2 regions of the Halanaerobium sp. genome follow, and region 2 is predicted to be linked to the other one. Evidence: riboswitches for the same ligand, from Rfam matches in the RefSeq annotation. Region 2 holds a riboswitch; the other holds the start of a gene.

Region 1 (4,303 bases), on a different contig from region 2:
GTTATAAAATCTATATTAGACCGTAAAATTGTGGGAGTGATTTTTGTGAGTGATTTATTAATTATGACACCCGGTCCTACTGAGGTCAGTGAAGAAGTTAGGCGCGCAATGAGTCAAAAAATTACCAATCCCGATCTTGATCCTGATTTTTTTGATTTTTACCTTGATGTTAGTTCTAAATTACAGCAGGTAATAAAAACCAAAAATGATGTGATTATTATGAGTGGGGAGGGAATTTTAGGACTTGAATCTGCCTGTGCTTCCTTAATTGAACCGGGAGATAAGGTTTTAGTTTTAGATAATGGAATCTTTGGTAGAGGATTTGCAGATTTTGCTGATTTATATGGAGCTGAGGTTACTAAATGGGAATTTCCATATAATGAAGAAATTGATACCAATGAATTGGCTGAAAAGTTGGCGGCTGAAAATGATTTTAAATTTGCAACCTTTGTTCACTGTGAAACTCCTACTGGAATTATAAATAATATTGGTGAAATTACTAAATTATTAAATGAACATAATATTTTATCTATTGTTGATTCAGTTTCTGCGATTGGTGGAGTTCCAATTGAAGTTGATGAATGGGGAATTGACATTATTTTGGGAGGTTCGCAAAAGTGCCTATCAGTGCCTCCGGGGCTCACTTTTATGAGTGTTAGTGATGCTGCCTGGGATGCAGTAAATAATAGAGAAACTCCAGTTAGAGGTTATTATACCAATTTGCAGCTCTGGCAGAACTGGTATGAAGAAAAATATTTTCCTTATACTCAGGCAATAAGTGATATTTATGCTTTGAATGCAGCCTTAGATAAATGGTTAGAGGATCAAGAAATTTTTGCAAGACACAATAAAATTGCAGAGGCAGTTAGAAAAGCTATTGCTGAATCAAATCTTAATTTATTTGCTGAAAATGGTCATTCTGATACAGTTACAGCTATAGAAATTCCTGATTCAATAAATTATCAGGAGCTAAATCAGCTGATGACAGAAAGTCATAATGTTATGATTGCAGGTTCATTAGGAGAGTTTGAAGATAAATTGATCCGGATTGGACATATGGGAGAAAATTGTTATGAAGAGAAGTTATATAGAACTTTAAAAGCCTTTGATCACAGTTTAAGAGAACTTGGTTTTAATTTAAATATTGAATTACATAAAGTTTTTATAAATAAAATGGACTAAGGGGATGGAGCTCCCCTTTAATTACTGTTGATTTAACAGATGATGGCTCCTATCTTATAGGGATAACTCTATTAAGATAGGAGCTTTTTTATTTGTAAGGTTATTAAAAACTAAAATTTAAATTTTTAAAAAAATATAAGAATAGGGTGATAAGTTTTGTTTAATATCCTTTATATTGGTTTAGGAGGTTTTTTTGGTGCTATAGGAAGATACAGTATCTCAAAATGGATTGCAAACAAATATAGCAGTATTTTTCCATATGGTACTTTAGCCGTTAATTTAGTAGGTTCATTTTTGCTCGGGTTTTTGATTACATATTTTTTAGATAAAAGCACATTGAATCCTCTATACAGGACAGCTATAACAACTGGTTTTTTAGGTGCTTTAACCACCTTTTCTACTTTTGGTTTTGAAACTATAATGTTGTTTGAAGATGAAAGGTATTTTTTTGCTTTAGTTAATATCTTCTCAAATTTATTTTTGGGTCTTATTTTAGTATTTTTAGGAATTAAACTGGCTAAACTTATTTAGCTTTAAAATTCATTTATAAAGAAAGGGGATAATGATGCAGATAAACGGTAAGGGAAAAATTCTTCGTATTTATATTGGCGAAACTGACAAGTGGGCTAAAAAACCTCTATATCATGAATTGATCAAAATGTTCAAAGAAAATGATATGGCTGGAGCAACAGTTTTTAGAGGTATTGAAGGTTTTGGTTTAAATAGTCGTATTAAATCTTCTCATATTTTACAGCTTTCAGAAGATTTGCCGCTCGTAATTGAAACAATTGATACAGAAGAAAAGATAGAGAATATATTACCCAAAGTTAAAGAAATGGTCAAAGAGGGACTAGTTACAATTGAAAATGTGGAAGTGATAAAATATGAAGCAGAAAAATAAATATTGAATAGATATTAATATTATTGACATAATTTCTTGATTTATTTCCAAAATAATATTTTTAAAATTCAAAATAATATGTTAAAATATATTTAGACATAAATATATTTAAATCGACATAAAAAGATATTTTTATACAAATAAAAGTTACATAATTCACAAAGGAGGAGTATTATGTCTTTAAATTTAAAAGAATCACATGAATATGAAGCCGAACTAAAAAATAAATTAAAAAAATATTCGGGTCATAATTATGAATTAATTGAGGTTTTGCATGAAGCTCAAGAGTTAATAGGTTATTTACCAAAAGAAGCTCAAAAAATCATTGCTGATCATTTAAATTTGGCACCTGGACGGGTAAATAGTGTAGTCTCATTTTATAATCATTTTTCAGAATATTCTAAAGGTGAGTTTCAAGTTTCTCTTTGTAAAGGTACTGCCTGTTATGTTAAAGGTTCTCAAGATATTATTAAAAAAATTGAAGACAAATATGGGATTAAATCAGGTCAGACAACAGAAGATGGTAAAGTGTCATTAAATGTTGTCCGATGTTTAGGTGCTTGTGGGCTTTCTCCAGTAATGACTGTAAATGGTAAAGCATATGGATTACTTAACCCAGAAAAAGCAGTAAAAATTATTGAAAATTATTTAAATGGTAAAATAAAGGAGGAAGGAAATGCTTAAAATAGAAGAATTAGAAGAAATCCAAAAGGGCTTATTTGATAAATATTCTGGTATAAAAAAAGATAGAATAATTATTGGTATGGGTACCTGTGGAATTGCAGCTGGGGCAGAGGAAATACTTAAAACAGCACAAAAAGAAATAAAAAAATTAAATTTAAAAGATATAGAAATTTCTATAACTGGTTGTTTGGGTATTTGTGCTGAAGAGCCAATTATGGAAATTCGAACTAATAATGAGCGATATATATATGGTAATTTAAACCCAGAAAAAACTAGAGAAATTTTAAAAACACATTTAGGGGAAAGAAATATCATAAATCGTTGGCTAATTGATCAAAATAGTGATTTTTTTAGCAAACAAAAAAGAATTGTACTCAAAAATTGTGGAAATATTAATCCAGAAAATATTGAAGAGGCAATTGCAAATCATGGTTATCTTGGACTTGCTAAAGCTTTAAAAAGTTTTAGTCCAAATGAAGTAATAGAAATTATTAAGAATGCAAAATTGAGAGGTAGAGGTGGTGCAGGTTTTTCAACTGGATTAAAATGGGAACTTGCAGCTAACAATAGTACTCAGGAAAAATATTTGATTTGTAATGCTGATGAAGGTGATCCAGGTGCTTTTATGGATAGAAGTATCTTAGAAGGTGATCCCCACAGACTTTTGGAGGGAATGGCATTAGCAGCTTATGCCATTGGAGCTTCGAGAGGATATATTTATTGTCGGGCAGAATATCCATTGGCAATTAAAAGATTAAAAAAAGCAATTAAATCAGCAGAAGGAATGGGGTTACTTGGAGAAAATATTTTAGATAGTGGCTTTGATTTTAGAGTTAATATTAGATTAGGGGCAGGTGCCTTTGTTTGTGGAGAAGAAACTGCACTGATTGCCTCTATTGAAGGAAAAAGAGGAGAACCGCGTTCTAAACCACCATTCCCAAGTGAATCGGGTTTATTTGAAAAAGCAACAGTTATTAACAATGTTGAGACTTTAGCTAATGTTCCTGAAATAATACGTAAAGGCAGTGAATGGTTTAAAAAAATTGGAACAGAAGCAAGCCCAGGTACTAAAGTTTTTGCTCTAGCTGGAAAAATAAAAAAGAATGGTTTGGTAGAAGTTCCAATGGGAACTACTCCAGGTGAAATAATATTTGATATTTGTGGTGGACTTGAGAATGATGCAGAATTCAAAGCAGCCCAAACAGGTGGACCTTCTGGTGGATGTATTCCAATAGAACATTTGAATGTTCCAATTGATTACGATTCACTTAAAGAGTTAGGAACAATAATGGGATCTGGAGGTTTAATAGTAATGGACACTCAGACCTGTATGGTTGATTTAGCAAAATATTTTATTGATTTCTGTAAAGACGAATCATGTGGTCAGTGTACATCCTGTAGAATTGGGACAACAAGAATGCTTGAAGTTCTAGAAAAAATCAGTGAAGGCCGTGGTGAAAAGCAGGATTTAGATTTACTTATAGAAATGGGAGAAGTAGTCAAAGACTCTTCTTTCTGTGGTTTAGGTCAGTCTGC
Region 2 (10,893 bases):
ATTTTAGCTATTATTCTGATGCTTCTGCTTAGTTTTTCAACAACTGTACTGGCAGAACAGGTTAAATTTTCTTTTAATCCAGAAGAAGTTGATTTTGAGGGGGAAGTGAATGCAGTATATCTTGCTGGTTCATTTAATGACTGGCAGCCAGCTGCTGAAAAGATGAAAGGGCCGGATGCAGATGGTAATTATATTTTAGAATATAATCTGCGCCCGGGTGAGCATCAGTACAAATTTGTCATCAATGGTGAACACTGGTTTCATGATCCAACTAATGAGCTGACAACAGCTGATGGACACGGAGGAAAAAACTCAATCATTAATATTGGTGAAAAAGACTTAGAAGAAGCTCAGGTCGGTGATGGTGAGATTAATAAAGAATTTGTTTTACATAATCCCGAAAATAGAGTGTATTTAAATAAATTTAATGAGGATAAAGTTGAGATCAGGCTGGAAACCAGAAAAAATGATGTAGAAACTGTAGCTTTAATGACCAAAATTGGTACTGAGAGAAACCAAAAACAGATGAGTCATTACAGTGCAGATAATAAAATTGATTACTGGACAGTTTCGCTCAACAATTTGGATGAAGCTCTGGAGTATACTTTTTTAATTAAAGATGCTGATTCCGAGCTGCTTTATCATCAAAATGGCAGCGGGTTTAATAACTTAAAATATTTTTTCTATGATCCTTCTGAAGTAGAGAGCTTTAAAACTCCAAAATGGGTGCAGGATGCTGTTTTTTATCAAATTTTCCCTGATAGATTTTATAATGGAAATCCAGCTAATGATCCAGAATTAATTGAAACCTATAAAAGCAACGAACAAAGATATAAAAATATAGTTCCAGAATGGTATCAGGGAATTAAAGAGAGTGAGAGTCATCAGCTTAACCCAGATAATTTTACTGATTTAGATCCATCAATTCACCCTAAATCAGGCTGGCATGTTTTCTATGGTGGTGACCTGCAGGGAGTTGAGCAGAAATTTAATTATTTAAAAGAGCTCGGCATTAATGCAATTTATTTTAATCCAGTTTTCGAAGCAACTGCAAATCACCGCTACAATACAGCTGATTATGGAAAAATAGATGATAATCTGGCAGTAAAGGGAGATTTTGAAGCTTCTGAAGCTTATTTTGAGAAGTTTATAAAAAACGCACATCAAAATGGAATTAAAATTGTACTGGATGCAGTTTTTAACCACAGTGGTTTTGAGTTTTTTGCCTTTGAGGATGTGGTAGAAAACGGAAAAGACTCAGAATATAGTGACTGGTTTTATATTGAAGATTATCCAGTGACCACATTATATGAGCAGCGCACTGAAAACATAGAGCCAAATTATCAAGGCTGGGCAGGCTATGGAAATCATCCGGTTCTGAATTTAGATAATCCCGAAGTAAAAGATTATATTTATAAAATTACAGAAAAATGGATGGATCCTAATGGTGATGGAGATCCCAGTGATGGAATTGACGGCTGGAGGCTTGATGTTGCAAATGACGTTAAAGCCAGACACCCGGAATTCTGGCAGGAGTGGAGAAATTTTGTTAAAGAAATAAATCCAGCTGCCTATATAACAGGTGAAATTTGGAATAATGCTGCTCAGTATCTGCAGGGTGATGAATTTGATGCTGTTATGAATTACCGCTTTAGAGAGGCAGTCCTTGCATTTATCGCTGAAGAAAGAATAGATGCTCAGGATTTTATTAATAGAATTAATGAACCAAATTTAGATTATCCAACTCAGGCTGTTTTCAGTCTTCAGAATTTAATTGACAGTCATGATACGGAAAGATTTTTATACAGCTCTGGGGGTAATAAAGAAAAGCTTAAAATGGCTGCAGCTCTCCAGTTTACCTATCCAGGGGCTCCAATGGTCTATTACGGAACTGAAGTTGGCTTAAGTGGCGCTTCAGACCCGGATACACGCCGTACAATGCTCTGGGAAGAAAGACCAAATGGAAATAGTCCTGATCAGGAGCTATATCAATATTACAGCAAATTAGCCAAAATACGAAAAGAAAATAAGGTTTTACGAACAGCAGGAGTCCAATTTGAAGCTGTAGATAGTGAACCAAAAGTCGTGATTGTAAAACGAGAAGATGAAAATGGTAAAATATATACAGTTTTAAATACATCCCAAACAGCTAAAGAGATAAATTTAAAGCTTAAAAATGAAGTGCGGGCTATAGATTTACTGTCTGGAAAAGAACATCAATCTGATTCAGAAGAGTTAAGACTAAAATTAGAAGGTTATTCTACTGAAATCCTAAAAATTAATTAATAGTTCAAAAAAAGAGGCTGTACTGTTTATTTAACGATAATCACTTTAAATCACAAAATTAAGTGCAGTCTCTTTCAACAATTAGCTTGACAATCTCCTATAAAAAGTTATAAAATCTATATTAGACCGTAAAATTGTGGGAGTGATTTTTGTGAGTGATTTATTAATAATGACACCCGGCCCAACTGAGGTCAGCGAAGAGGTTAGACGGGCAATGAGCCGCAAAATTACCAACCCAGATCTTGATCCTGAATTTTTTGATTTTTACCTTGATGTCAGCTCAAAACTGCAGCAGGTATTGAAGACAAAAAATGATGTGATTATTATGAGTGGGGAGGGAATTTTAGGTCTTGAATCTGCCTGTGCTTCTTTAATTGAACCAGGGGATAGGGTTCTGGTCCTGGATAATGGAATCTTTGGCAGAGGTTTTGCAGATTTTGCTGATCTTTATGGTGCAGATGTTACAAGGTGGGAATTCCCATATAAGCAAGAGATTGATATAGATAAATTAGAAGCAAAGTTGGCAGAAGAAAATGATTTTAAATTTGCTACCTTTGTTCACTGTGAAACTCCTACTGGGGTAATAAATAATGCAGAAGAAATTACTAATTTATTAAATAAAAATAATATTTTATCAGTTGTAGATTCTGTTTCTGCAATTGGTGGTGTACCTATTGAAGTTGATGAATGGGGGATTGATATTATACTTGGTGGTTCTCAAAAATGTTTATCGGTACCACCAGGACTTACATTTATGAGCGTTAGTGATGCAGCCTGGGAAGCAGTTAATAATCGTGAAACAGCTGTTAGAGGTTATTATACCAATCTTCAACTCTGGCAGAACTGGTATGAGGAAAAATATTTCCCCTATACTCAGGCAATTAGTGATATTTATGCTCTGGATGCTGCTTTAAATAAATGGCTGGCAGATAAAGAAGTTTTTCAGCGCCACAGTAAAATTGCCGGTGCAGTAAGAAGTGCTATAAAAGAATCCAATCTAAGTTTATATGCAGAAAATGGTTATTCTGACACAGTAACAGCGATAGAAATACCTGAGGGGATAAGCTATCAGGAATTAAATCAGCTGATGACAGAAAGTCATAATGTAATGATTGCAGCTTCACTGGGAGAATTCGAAGATAAATTAATTCGGATTGGTCATATGGGAGAAAATTGTTATGAAGACAAACTTTATCGAACTTTAAAAGCATTTGATCATAGTTTAAGAGAGCTTGGCTTTGATCTAAATGTAGAACTACATAAAATTTTTGTAAATGAAATGAATTAAGGGGATGGAGCACCCCCTTTAACCACTGTTAGATGATGACAGTTGATGGCTCCTATCTAGTTAGGGATTTCCCTATCTGGATGGGAGCCTTTTTTTATTTCTTATTCGTTGGTACCAGGTACAAAACGGCCGTTTTGTACCTGGTACAGGAGAAAAAATTCACAATCAAGGAGAGATTACTTTGGCTTTAAGTTTAGCATTAATTATTCTATTTGCTTTATTATTTGGGAGATTTTTTGATCGCTTAAAACTTCCTGCTTTACTGGGAATGCTTTTAATTGGTATTTTACTGGGGCCTTATGGTTTTGATTTAATCAGTCAGGATATCTTAAATATTTCTTCAGATTTGAGGATGATTGCCTTAATAGTGATTTTGATTAGAGCTGGTCTGGGGATAGAAAAAGAAACACTAAAAAAAGTAGGAGTACCTGCAGTTAAGTTGAGTTTCATTCCTGGTTTAATGGAAGGTGCAGCAGTAATAATAGCTGCTGTTTATCTGCTCAATTTCGAGTTCATTGAAGCAGGAATTCTGGCTTTTATCATTGCTGCAGTTTCACCAGCAGTAGTGGTTCCTCAGATGTTGTCCTTAATCGAACAGGGGAAGGGGGCAGCCAAAGGAGTTCCAACACTTGTTTTGACAGGTGCTTCGGTTGATGATGTAGTTGCAATTACTATATTTTCAGCCTTTTTAAGTATTTATGGCGGGCAGCAGATTAATATTTATAGACAGATATTAAATGTACCTTTAGCCATATTTTTAGGAATAATTTTGGGCACAGTAATCGCCTTATTTTTAATCTATATTTTTAAAAAATATCATATTCGTGATACTAAAAAAGCACTTTTGATTTTAAGTTTTGGTATTTTAATGAACTCCCTGGAACATTTTTTAGAAGGAATTATTCCGATTGCTACTCTGCTTGGAATAATGGTAATTGGGTTTGTGATTCAGGAGCGTTATTCAGTTTTAGGGAAAAGACTTTCTTCTAAATTCAATAAAATCTGGGTTTTTGCAGAACTAATGTTATTTGTTTTAATAGGAGCTGAAGTTAATATTCAGCTTGCATTTGAATCAGGACTTTTAGGTTTAATCATCATTGCAGTTGGTCTTACTGCCAGATCGGTCGGTGTTTTAATTTCTCTGATGGGGACAGAACTTAATTTAAAAGAGCGGGGTTTTTGTGTGCTTGCCTATACACCAAAAGCAACAGTTCAGGCGGCAATTGGTGCAATTCCGCTGGCTGCTGGAGTAGCTTCTGGAGAATTAATTTTAGCACTGGCTGTATTATCGATTGTGGTAACAGCACCTCTGGGCGCTGCAGCTATTAAAACTGCGGGTAGACACTGGTTGAGTGGTAATCCTAATACTTAATTAAATTTAAAAAATAAAGTTGCAGATTTGTGATTTGCCTCACTGACTGTTTTTGAACATTTGATTATAATAATTTTATAAGATAAAATATTGTTAATAGGTGTCAGCAGGAGGTTAAATTATGATAGCAGCAGTGATTAATATATCTGCTTTAGTTTTAGTTCTATTTTCATTGATTAAAGATAAAGAAAAATCAAAACAGGCGTTAAAAATTGCAGTTTCAAAAGGATTAGGCCTGGCTCCTCAGCTTATTTCTTTGGTTGCAGTAATTGGTATTATTTTTTCATTTTTACCGCCGGAGTTAATTAAAGAATTTTTAGGAGGAGATTTTTCTTTGATACAGGTTGGGGGAGCAGCATTATTTGGAGCAGTTATGATGATTCCAAGTCTGATAGCCTTACCTTTAGCAGGCTCTTTAATTGATGCAGGGGCATCTTATACACCGGTAGCAGCTTTTATTACTACTTTAACGATGGTTGGTTTTGTGACAATACCAGTTGAATTAAAAGAATTAGGTAAAAAGATAACAATTTATCGGAATGGACTGGCTTTAATTTTTGCAGTGATAATTGCTTTTATGATTGGGGTGTTTATTTAATGGCAGCAGCAAATAATTTAGAGAATCAAAACAAAAAAATAAACAGGAAAAAATGGCGGCTGAAAAAAAACAACAAAAATTTAATCAAAATATTAAAAAGACAATTAAGACTATAATTTTCTGGGGAATAGTACTGGCAGCTTTTAGATATATATTTCCAGATCGCTTTCCCGCAGCTATTTCGATGTCGTCCCGCTATTTAAAAGAGATGATTTTTGTTTTTCCAGCTGTTTTAGTAATCATGGGGCTCGCTGATCGCTGGGTACCAACGTCAATGGTAGAGAAATATCTGGGGCATAATTCCTCATTTCAGGGTAAATTTTTAGCAGTATTTTTAGGAACACTACCAACAGGACCAATGTATGTCGCTTTTCCAATTGCTGCAGAACTTCTGCGAAAAAAAGCAAGTCTCTCCAATGTGATAATTTTTTTAGGGGTTTGGGCTTCACTAAAAGTACCTCAACTGGGAGTAGAAATTCAATTTGTAGGTCTTAAATTTTCAATTCTGCGGTTTATATTTACACTTATTTCAATCTTTATAATTGGTCTTTTGATGGAAAAGATCATAGATACTTCTGAATTTACTGGAGCTGAATGATAAATATTAGCTTGAATAAGAGTCAGGATAAATTTCCTGACTTTTTTATATCAAGAACTTAGTATAAATTCAATATTTTTATATTTACTCTAGTTATTAACATTTGATTAAAATAGTCGAGGTGTGATATTATTAACTTAGGATAAATATAAGGTTTTCTCGCCCTCAAAAGACTGAAAATTCACAAAAATATAGCCAAATTAGTTAAAATTATCACAAAAGGAGTTGGTTTCCTGTGTCTAAAGCCAGATCATTATTTTATCAGGACAGTTTATTAGAAAAGTTACACGAAGTTCAAAGTACCTATGGTTATATTCCAGAAACTGTAATTAAAGAACTGGCAGAAAAGTATCAGCTGCCGAGAGCAAATATCTATGGTGTTATTTCATTTTACTCAATGTTTTATACTGAACCAACGGGAAAATATATAATTAGAATTTGTGACAGCATATCCTGCCATCTTAATCAGTCAGAATCTGTTTTGAAAGCAGTAAAATCATATCTAAATTTGGAAAGTCATCAGACCACAAAAGATAAAAAGTTTACACTTGAAGTCGTTGAATGCCTGGGCCACTGTGGAGAAGGACCTGTAATGATGGTGAATAATAAAATTTACACAAAAATAGATGGAAATAAGGCTCTTGAAATTTTAGGTGGCTGTATCTAATTTAAATATTTTGTTTGGATAAGTGTTCAAAATAAGCATCTCTGAAAGGAGAGAGATTATGGTTTCTGAAAAATTATATCTTAAAGGAGATAAATTACTCAATATCCTGGATTATGATTTTAAATCAATAAAAAATGCTCTTCGAATGGGACGGAAAGAGACTATTCAAAAAATCAAAGATTCTGAACTTAAGGGCCGGGGTGGTGCAGCTTTTCCGACAGGACTCAAATGGCAGTTGGCTTCTGAGGTTGAAGGAGAAGAAAAATTTCTTGTCTGTAATGCAGATGAGGGTGAGCCGGGTACTTTTAAAGATAGATATTTATTAGAAGAGAGACCGCTTAAAGTTTTAGAAGGAATTATGCTTGCAGCTTTTGCTATCGGTGCAGATAAGGCCTATATCTATATCCGGGGTGAATATACAAGAGCAATTGAAGTCTTTACTGAAATAATTGCAGCTGCCAGGAAAAACAAAATTTTAGATAGTAAGATATTTGATAGTAATTTCAAATTAGAGATAAAGCTGGTCAGGGGAGCTGGGGCCTATGTATGTGGTGATGAAACTTCATTATTGAATTCTATTGAGGGAAAAAGAGGACGCTCCCGGATCAAACCGCCTTATCCAATTCAGGAAGGCCTGTTTAGTCAGCCAACAGTTGTCAATAATGTAGAAAGTTTATGCTGTGCTGCAGAAGTCTTAAATCCTGATTCTGAAGAATTTGCAAATCTAGGAATTGAAGGCAGCCGCGGCACAAAACTGCTGTGTTTAAGTGGAGATCTAAATAAACCTGGTTTGTATGAGGTTGAATTTGGGAAAATTACTCTCCAGGAAATTATTTATGATTTAGCCGGAGGTATTAAAGCGGGAGAAAATTTAAAGTTTGTTATACCTGGTGGGATTTCAACCGCCCTAATTACAGCAAAAGATTTAGACTTTCCCTATAGTTATCAGGCTTTTGAAAAGAGGGGGAGCAGTCTTGGCTCAGGTGCAGTAATTGCAGTCAGTAAAAAACATGATCTCTTAGATTTGATGTTAAATGTGTCTAGATTTTATATGGATGAAACCTGTGGTACCTGTTTTCCCTGTCGTGAAGGGAATAGGCAGATCAATAAAATATTAAAAGAATTTAAAAATAGTGGGCAGAAAATCGATGCCGAATTGATTTCCGATATTGGTAATACAATCAGGCTGGCAGCCCGCTGTGGCTTGGGTCAGTCCTCACTTAACTTTATTAGCTCAGTTATCGAAAACTATGGACAAGAGTTAAAGATTGGAGGTAAGATTTATGCTTAAGGCAGTAATTGATGGAATTGAGATGGAGCTAAAAGAAAAGATGAGTATTTTAGATGCAGCAAAGAAAGCTAAGATAAATATACCAACCCTCTGTTATGAAGAAGGGCTTTCAATTTATGGTGGCTGCAGATTATGTGTAGTTGAGATTGAGGGAGAAGAGCTGCTTAAGCCTGCCTGTGCAACTGATATTCAGGCTGGTATGGAAATTAAGACTCATTCTAAAAAAGTAAGGAACTTGAGAAAAAATTTATTTGAATTAATAATTGCGACTCATAATATTGACTGTCAGCTTAATTGTTTAACCTGCAGTCGGGCCAATAATTGTGAACTAAAAAATATTGCTGAAGATATTGGAGTATCTAAGATGAGGCTGGATCCAATTAAAAGAGGAGAAGGTATTGATAATTCTAGCTATTCAATTATTAGAGAACCTGAAAAATGTATCAGCTGTAACCGCTGTATAAGAAAATGTGAAGAAGTTCAGGGAATAGGAATTTTCACTACAGCAAATAGGGGCCCGGAAACAGTTGTTACAACTTTTAAAAATAGAGGAATGGGTAATGTAGAATGTACTAACTGTGGTCAGTGTATACTTTCCTGTCCTACAGGTGCCTTACATGAGCTTTATCAGAAAGATATTGTTTTAGACATTCTAAGTGATCAGACAAAACATGTAGTGGTACAGACAGCTCCGGCAGTTAGGGTAGCAATTTCGGAACCTTTTTCCAATCAGGCGGGAGATATTTCTACCGGCCAGCTGGTCACAGCTTTGAAAAGACTAGGTTTTGATGCAGTTTTCGATACTAATTTTACTGCTGATTTAACTATTATGGAGGAGGGAACAGAGTTAATTGAAAGAATAAATAGTGGTGGTAAACTGCCTTTGTTTACCTCCTGCAGTCCGGGGTGGATTAAATTTATCGAGCATTTCTACCCTGAATATTTAGATAATCTTTCATCTGCTAAATCACCGCAGCAGATGTTTGGAGCTTTAGCAAAAACTTATTATGCTAAAGAAGCTGGAATAGATCCGGAAGACATTGTTGTTGTTTCAGTAATGCCCTGTACAGCTAAAAAATTTGAAGCTAAAAGAGACGAGATGGCTGGAGATGTGGATTATGTTTTGACAACCAGAGAACTGGCTGCAATGATCAAATCAGCTGGAATTGATTTTCTTAACCTGGAAGAAAGTGAGTATGATGAACTGCTGGGAGTTTCCTCCGGAGCAGCAGATATTTTCGGTACTACAGGTGGAGTTATGGAGGCAGCTCTTAGAACAGCAACTGAATTAATTACGGGGCAGGAGTTAGAAAATATAGATTTTGATAGTGTAAGGGGGTTAGAGGGAATAAAAAAAGCTGAAGTAGAGATTGGAGAACTGAAATTAAAAGCCGCAGTTGCTCATGGTCTTGGTAATGCACGCAGAGTAATGGAAATGATTAAAGAGGGCGAAGAATTTGATTTTGTAGAATTTATGGCCTGTCCTGGTGGCTGTATGGGTGGAGGAGGTCAGCCAATTTCCTGTGCTGATAATGTATTAGAAAAGAGACAGCAGGCAATTTATAGAATAGATAAGGAGAAAAAGCTGCGCAAATCTCATGAAAATCCCTATATTAAAAAGCTTTACGACAATTATTTAGAAAAGCCAGGCAGTGAAAAAGCTCATAGGCTGCTGCATACTAAATATAAGGCCAGGAAAATTTAATGTATCCATGGATATTTGTTGACAGTTTTTAAATTTAATGTTAAACTAAATCACAATAATAACAAAATAGCTTATCCTTTTAAATCAGTCCAGAGAGGCTGGCAAAGGTAGAAATGTAAGTTGAGAAATTCTGGGATGACTCCAGAAATTTAGCCTTACTATGTCAATTTTAACCTTCAAACCATACTTTCTGGGGAGAAGGTTTTATTTTTATCAATAAACTTTAGTAAATTACTTAAAAAACAACTTAAAGTAGTAAAGTAGTAAATTATACTGTTGGAATTAAGCTAATGTTTTTAGCAAACAAAAAGTGGAGGTAGTTAAATGAAAAAAGCAAAACTTGTTCTAGAAGAAGGGAGTATTTTTACAGGTGAACTTTTTGGTGCGGAAAAAGAAAGTGCAGGCGAAATAGTTTTCAATACCAGCATGACTGGTTACCAGGAGATTCTTACTGATCCCTCTTATAAGGGAGAAATTGTCTGTATGACCTATCCTTTAATAGGAAATTATGGCATTAATGAAGATGACTTTGAGTCATTTAAATCTCATGTCAATGGATTTATCGTTAAAGAGTTTGCTGAAGAACCAGAAAACTGGCGTTTAAAGAAGAAACTGGAAAGATATTTAAAAGAAAATGGAATTACAGCAATTAATGGTATAGATACCAGAGCCCTGACTAAAATTTTGCGGCGAGAGGGAACAATGCGCGGTATTATAACTACTGACAATTCAAGTGATAAAGAATTGATAGAGAAAGCAAAAAAGGCACCCGGGCTTTCCGGTAGAGATTTAGTATCTCAGGTCAGCCGCAAAGAAGTCGAAAAATATGGGGCAGGGAACAAATATCGAGTAGTTTTAGTTGACTGTGGAGCCAAAGATAATATTAAAAATTCACTGCTTGCGAGGAATTGTGAGGTAATCATGGTACCGGCCAGCACTTCAGTTAAGAAAATATTAGATTATAGTCCTGATGGTGTAATGGTTTCAAATGGCCCCGGTGACCCGGAAGCTGCCGACTATGTAGCAGAAACAATTGCTGAACTATTAGGAGAAGTTCCAATCTTTGGAATCTGCCTCGGACATCAGCT

The links. A riboswitch is a leader RNA that binds a small molecule or an ion and turns the genes downstream of it on or off. The one in region 2 is predicted to bind fluoride.
Region 1: linked by a shared signal. The riboswitch ahead of crcB (fluoride efflux transporter CrcB) and the one ahead of CI949_RS10770 (cation:proton antiporter) in region 2 are both predicted to bind fluoride.

Annotation. Positions count from the first base shown of each region.
Region 1 covers NZ_QBLR01000277.1:240-4,542, reverse strand. The annotation lists gene CI949_RS17295 (alanine--glyoxylate aminotransferase family protein) at 46-1,182, shown strand; fluoride riboswitch at 1,174-1,241, shown strand; gene crcB (fluoride efflux transporter CrcB) at 1,339-1,713, shown strand; gene CI949_RS17285 (DUF190 domain-containing protein) at 1,748-2,083, shown strand; gene CI949_RS17280 (NAD(P)H-dependent oxidoreductase subunit E) at 2,258-2,767, shown strand; partial or broken gene nuoF (NADH-quinone oxidoreductase subunit NuoF) at 2,760-4,303, shown strand, end outside.
Region 2 covers NZ_QBLR01000096.1:470-11,362, reverse strand. The annotation lists gene CI949_RS10780 (alpha amylase N-terminal ig-like domain-containing protein) at 1-2,286, shown strand, start outside; gene CI949_RS10775 (alanine--glyoxylate aminotransferase family protein) at 2,438-3,574, shown strand; fluoride riboswitch at 3,566-3,636, shown strand; gene CI949_RS10770 (cation:proton antiporter) at 3,756-4,946, shown strand; gene CI949_RS10765 (permease) at 5,068-5,544, shown strand; gene CI949_RS10760 (permease) at 5,597-6,142, shown strand; gene nuoE (NADH-quinone oxidoreductase subunit NuoE) at 6,378-6,809, shown strand; gene CI949_RS10750 (NADH-quinone oxidoreductase subunit F) at 6,868-8,100, shown strand; gene CI949_RS10745 (NADH-dependent [FeFe] hydrogenase, group A6) at 8,093-9,805, shown strand; gene carA (glutamine-hydrolyzing carbamoyl-phosphate synthase small subunit) at 10,130-10,893, shown strand, end outside.